Salinivibrio kushneri: one gene and its partner. The protein of the gene in region 2 interacts with the protein of the main gene of each other region in a pairwise test. Links are inferred from orthologs where the notes say so. Each region holds a gene or a part of one and is shown on either strand. Other genes may lie near its edges. The genes, in order: N8M53_RS11540 and N8M53_RS04420.

Evidence for each region.
Region 1: the proteins of N8M53_RS04420 (region 2) and N8M53_RS11540 interact in binary tests that used the Escherichia coli proteins (3 or more experiments, as listed by UniProt). The link is inferred for Salinivibrio kushneri from one-to-one orthologs.

Annotation. Positions count from the first base shown.
Region 1 is NZ_CP114588.1:2,512,061-2,515,200, forward strand. The notes cover bases 195-3,005. They hold N8M53_RS11540 (replicative DNA helicase), read right to left. Parts: upstream 2,391-3,005; coding sequence 999-2,390; downstream 195-998. Other genes in these bases: alr (alanine racemase), read right to left, coding at 195-1,009; N8M53_RS11545 (DUF481 domain-containing protein), read left to right, coding at 2,568-3,005. Outside these bases: more of alr, read right to left, coding at 1-194; more of N8M53_RS11545, read left to right, coding at 3,006-3,140. UniProt on the Escherichia coli protein: The main replicative DNA helicase, it participates in initiation and elongation during chromosome replication. Travels ahead of the DNA replisome, separating dsDNA into templates for DNA synthesis.
Region 2 is NZ_CP114588.1:898,276-901,312, forward strand. Bases 60-2,767 are described here. They hold N8M53_RS04420 (primosomal replication protein), read right to left. Parts: upstream 1,836-2,767; coding sequence 1,284-1,835; downstream 60-1,283. Other genes in these bases: N8M53_RS04410 (DUF2496 domain-containing protein), read right to left, coding at 164-346; N8M53_RS04415 (histone deacetylase), read right to left, coding at 343-1,269; N8M53_RS04425 (sulfite exporter TauE/SafE family protein), read right to left, coding at 1,860-2,633; dinG (ATP-dependent DNA helicase DinG), read right to left, coding at 2,648-2,767. Also shown: more of dinG, read right to left, coding at 2,768-3,037. UniProt on the Escherichia coli protein: Involved in the restart of stalled replication forks, which reloads the replicative helicase (DnaB) on sites other than the origin of replication.

The DNA of each region.
Region 1 (3,140 bases), 1.6 Mb from region 2 along the record:
GCTCTGGCCCCCACAATACCGCTTCGTCACCCACTTTATCGGTCGCATCTGGACCCAGATCAACGGTGATCATATCCATCGATACCCGCCCAGCGAGCGGCACTTCGCGGCCATTCAACCACACTGGCGTGCCATCAGGCGCCAGCCGTGGATAGCCATCGCCATACCCGATGGCTATCACACCAATCAGGGTATCGCGCTCAGTTCGCCACCGAGCGCCATATCCCACGGGCTCCCCAGCTTTTAGCTTACGAACGGCCATAACACGTGACGTTAAGCGCATCGCCGGTTTCAAGCCCAGCTGTTCACCCGTCAGTTCAATCCGCGACGAAATGCCATATAGGCAAATGCCGGGGCGCACCCAATCAAAATGACTTTGCGGCCAAAACAAGGTTCCCGACGACGCCGCCAGTGAGCGTTCACCAGGCAGCCCTTCCGTCACCTTTGTAAAAGTGTCTATTTGCGCTTGCGTAATGGGGTTATCCATTTCATCGGCACAACCAAAATGACTGAGAAAGCCGATGTCTGGCGCCACGTTGTCACAGGCTTTCAGGGCGGCGAGTGCTTCGGGCACTTGCTCAGGCTGAAAACCTAAGCGGTGCATGCCTGAGTCGACTTTAAGCCACACGGGTAAAGGCTCACTCAGTGCCGCGTGAGTCAACATGGTGACTTGTTCGTCACAGTGCACAGTGGCGGTCAGCTGGTGTTCAACCAATAGCGGGAGCTCGTCAGCTTCATAGAAGCCTTCCAGCAAGACAATAGGCAAGTTGATACCAGCCTGACGTAACGTCAATGCTTCTTCAATCCGCGCCACCCCAAAAGCATCGCTATATGGCGCAAGGGTGGTGGCCACTGAGACCAAACCATGCCCGTAACCATCAGATTTAACCACTGTCATGACGTTGCTGTGGGGGGCTTGGCGACGCATCACCTGGATGTTGTGTACCATCGCCTCCGGATCGATAACGGCTTTGGCCGCATTGGTCATGATAAAAGGATTACTCGTCATCAAACGCCGGTCCTGCATAATTATCAAATCGCGAATACTGGCCTTGGAACGTCAGTCGCACCGAGCCAATCGGGCCGTTACGCTGCTTACCAATCAGGATTTCTGCAATCCCTTTCATCGCACTTTCCGGGTTATAGACTTCGTCACGGTAAATAAACATGATCAAGTCAGCATCCTGCTCAATGGCGCCCGATTCACGCAAGTCGGAGTTCACCGGGCGTTTGTCTGCGCGCTGCTCCAACGAACGGTTGAGCTGTGATAGCGCCACCACTGGCACGTTCAGCTCTTTGGCGAGCGCTTTGAGCGAGCGGGAAATTTCGGCAATTTCAAGGGTTCGGTTTTCTTGTAAACCAGGCACTCGCATCAGCTGCAGGTAGTCGACCATGATCATGCTCACTCCTCCATGCTCACGCGCGACTCGACGCGCTCGCGAGCGCACATCGGTGGGCGTCAGGCCGGAGCTGTCATCGATGTACATATTCTTTTTCTGCATCAAGATCCCCATCGATGAGGAAATACGCGCCCAGTCTTCATCATCAAGCTGGCCGGTTCGGATCTTGGTTTGGTCGACCCGTGATAGCGAGGCCAACATACGCATCATCAGCTGTTCCGCTGGCATCTCGAGCGAGAAAATGAGTACCGGCTTTTCTTGATCCATCGCTGCGTTTTCACACAGGTTCATCGCAAAGGTGGTTTTACCCATCGAGGGGCGCGCGGCAACGATCACTAAGTCGGACGGTTGCAAACCTGCCGTTTTTTTATTGAGGTCGGTAAAACCGGTCGAAACCCCAGTAACTCCATCTTGCGGAGTTTTAAAGAGCTCTTCGATACGCTCAAGGGTTTTGCTGAGCACAGAATCAATATGCTGCGGCCCTTCTGTCTCGCTGGTGCGTGACTCGGCAATCGCAAACACCTTGCTCTCTGCCATATCGAGCAGATCTTCTGACGTACGCCCTTGAGTATCATAGCCGGCGTCCGCAATTTCATTGGCAACCCCAATCAGGTTACGAACCATAGCACGTTCGCGGACAATGTCCGCATAAGCGACAATATTCGCTGCGCTTGGCGTGTTTTTCGCCAACTCTGCGAGATAGGCAAACCCACCGACATCATCCAAATGTCCGCCTTTTTCTAAATGCTCAGACAGGGTGATCAAGTCCAGTGGCTTGCCTTCATCGAGCAAAGACTTGGTAGACTCATAAATCAATCGATGCGGACGGCTGTAAAAGTCATGGCCAACCACTTTTTCCGCAACCGCATCCCAGCGCTCGTTATCCAACATCAAGCCACCCAGCACAGACTGCTCGGCTTCGATGGAATGTGGGGGCACTTTAAGGTTAGCGACTTGCTGATCTTTTGCGGGTTTACGATTGTCTGCCATAAAAACTCACCTATTGCTACTGGGGGTCATTATACCCGCTGTCCTCGCAAGACGCTGCCCCACGCAGCATTTTTTTCCCAACGCTGAAGAAGTCGCCGCGATTTTAACGGAAATTTGACGGCTGAGGGAGCCCATGCACCTAGGATAAGGCGCGATATTGTCAACAGGTGATTCACGATGAAAGTGCTGTCTCTCTTCCTTGTGATGTCCACATTATATATCCCTTTGTGCAACGCAACGGAGGCCACGCCGTCCCCTTGGCAAAGTGATTTGTCTCTAGGGCTGCAACAGTTAAGCGGCAATGCCGATTCACAAACAGTCAACGGGGAAGTAAATGGTCAATATGATGGCGAACAAACACGTTATCAAGCCAGCGCGAGCGTGCTACAAGTGGAAAAAGATGGTGAGGAAGATAAACGTAAAACAGAATTAGAAACCCAAGCAAACCGTGGTATTAGCGCGCGTAGCTATGTCTTACTGAACGCTACCTATGTCGCAGATCGCTATGGTCCTTACTATGATGACTTTATGTTGGCCACAGGGCTTGGCCACCAATGGAGGCAAAGTGACACATTCCAACTCAGCACGGAAGTGGGGCCAGGGTATCGCTACCAGCGCCCCAACCTTGATGAAATCGACGATGATGATCTCATCATGCCGTACTCGGTTCGCGAGCCAGTGATTCGGGCACAGGCCAAAGGAGAATGGCAACTGGTCGACAGTGTTAGCTTAGAGGGGAGAAGCATAGTG
Region 2 (3,037 bases):
GTTAAAGCAGTCATCTCGGCGACTTTCGCATATTATTCCGTATTTTTTGATTAAATATTGTTTTATTGCGCGCTGAACGAAATGTGATCAATGCCTCATATTGCCGTTGACTCATCGCACTGAATCTCCAACCACTCTGCCCGAATGGGTAGATAAAGGTGACTTATTCGTTGGGTGACGCGGCTTTCTTTGTCAGCAGGTCACGTTTAACGATATCGATTGCGGATAGGGCTGTGTCGGTGTCAATTTCATGGCTTTCAAGTAAATAGATAAGATCAACGGCGAGTTTTACGTCGTCGGGTGCCTCTTCGAGTGCTTTTGACGAGGAAGGGTGTGAGTCAGTCATGATGCCTCCAGGCTGGCTGAAAAGTCGGGAAAGTGGGTGATCGCGGCTTGGATGAGTTGTTCGTGCAGCGGGATCAGCTGGTCGTGGGTGTCATGATAACCACCTCCAATGACCGCAGCGACGGGGATCTGGTGGGCGGCACACCGTGATAGCACGCCTGTGTCGCGTTGAAAAATGCCCTCAGTGCTGAGTGACAAATACCCCAATGCATCGTCTTTATGAACGTCGACGCCAGCGTCATAGATCACCATGTCGGGGCGGTGCTGAGCCAGTGCAAGGTCGAGTAAAGGCAAAAAGGCATCAAGATAGTCGTTATCTTGGGTGCCAATCGGGAGGGGTAAATCAAGCGTTGATGATGGTTTTCGCGAGGGAAAGTTTTTCTCACAGTGGACGGAAAAGGTCACAATATCTGGATGTGAGGAGGCCAGCGCGGCGGTGCCGTCACCGTGGTGAACATCACAATCGACGATCATTACCGTCTCTATCCCCGGTTGAGTGAGCGCATGACGGGCGGCAATCATCAAGTCGTTAAATAAGCAAAAGCCACTGCCAAAATCATAGTGGGCATGGTGGTAACCGCCAGTAAGGTGAATAGCCAGACCCGTGCGCAATGCCTGATCCACCGTTAATGTGGTGCCGCCCAGAGAGGTTAAACTGCGTTTTATTAGCGACTCGCTCCAAGGAAACCCAATACGACGCATTTTTACCAAAGGCAAGCTTCCCTCGAGTAATTGACTTACATAGGCGGGGTCATGAATGGCGTCAATGACCTCTCTTTGTGCGGCGCTTGGCCGGTAAAACTCAACCGGCAAGGCAAGTGCTTGCAAGCGCTCAAAAAGTAGCCGGTACTTTTGCAGTGGATAACGGTGACCCTCGGGAAGCGGAAAATCAGAGTAAATGGGGTGGTATATCAGTGGTAGCACATTCGCTCCTTACGTTATCGCTTTTCCCGGTAAGTAATAGTGGTTTCAATACGTTCTCGGGCTTTGGTGCACCGTGCAAGGCGCTGCTCAAGTGCTAGGACCTGTTTTTGGTATTGTTGCCGCACAGCAGGACTTGAGGCCATGTCTACGCTGGCGTTGGCGTCGCGGAGCTTGTCGGCGAGACGCCTTTCCCAATCTTGGTGTTTGGCCAAGTCTTGATAAAGCTCACCGATCGACTGGCGACGAGGGCCACGCCGCGCCTGTTCTTGCTTACGTAAAGGTTGGGTTGCAAGCTCACGTTGCAGTGCAGTGATTTGCGCTAATAAGGTTTCGCAAATATGGGTGGCACGCGCATCCGTTAGCACGCCTTGTTGATGGTCGCGGCGCATCACCTCCAATAAGGCTTGCGCTTCATTAACACAAGGTGTTAACAGCTTACCTTTGCAGTGAAAAAGCGGTGTGGCAAATAAAGGTGCTTTGGCTTCACCGCGACGCCGGTCGACCTCTGCCGCTTGAACAGCAAGTTGGTCTAAATGTTGAGCCATTGCATCGATTTGCGCTTTCATGGTGTCGTTCTCTTTTATTGAGGGCTAAAACCACGCATCAACGGCAAGTTTGCCCGCTAAAATAACCACGGCGGTAATAAAAATCGGACGTATAAAGCGGCTGCCAAATCGGATTGCTGAGTGCGCGCCAATAAAGGCGCCCAGCATAAGACACGCGCCCATGGTTAAGCCCAGCGCCCAGCTCACATGGCCTAATAGCGCGAACGCCACCAGTGAGGTGAAGTTACTGGTAAAGTTCATCGCCTTTGCCAACCCAGAGGATAGCAAGATATTCATCCGATAGAGCGACATGGTCGACACGGTCCAAAACGCACCGGTTCCTGGACCTGCCACCCCGTCGTAAAAGCCAAGAGATAAACCCTGACTCCATTGTTTTATCGGCAATTTGGGGCAACGTGTGGGTAGTTGGTTGTTATCCCCCTTTGGGTGTGGGTGCCAGATGGTATACACCGCGGCCACCAATACCACGATCGGTATCGCTTTTTCGAGCCACTCGGTGCTCAAAACGTCCACCAGCAGGGTGCCGGCCGTGGCGCCAATTAAGGTGCCCCAAAATGCATGTTGCCAAAACAAGGGAGAAAATAGGCGCTTTTTATAGTAGGTGAAGGCAGCGGTGCTCGACGCAAAGGTCGCGGCCAGCTTATTAGTCCCCAAGGCAACATGCGGCGGCAGGCCGAGTGATAATAGAGCAGGCACAGTGAGCATGCCGCCGCCGCCAGCGACCGCATCAATAAATCCAGCGACAAAAGCAGTCAGCCCCAGAATAACTAAAGTAGAGAGGTCAATCAGTTCCAGCATGTTAACTCGTCAGTTTAAGGTTCGATCACGCGTTTAAAGGGTGGTAGCGAGTCGAGTAAGGATTGGCCATATCTACGGGTGATAATGCGCCGGTCAAGAAGCACTACTTTACCAGAATCCTCTTCTTTGCGCAGTAGTCGCCCCACTGATTGCACCAGCTTTTTACTTGCTTCTGGCACGGCAATTTGTAAAAACGGGTTGCCACCACAGCGCTCGATATATTCAGCGTGCGCTTCTTCAACCGGCGAGGTTGGCACCGCAAAGGGGATCTTAGTAATAATGAGGTTGGTCAATAAGTTACCCGGTAAATCTAAGCCTTCGGAAAAGCTGCCAGTGCCAAAAATGATGCTGGTTTTATCATCATTAACGGCTTGTTGATGCGCTTTGAGTAACGCGGTACGCGA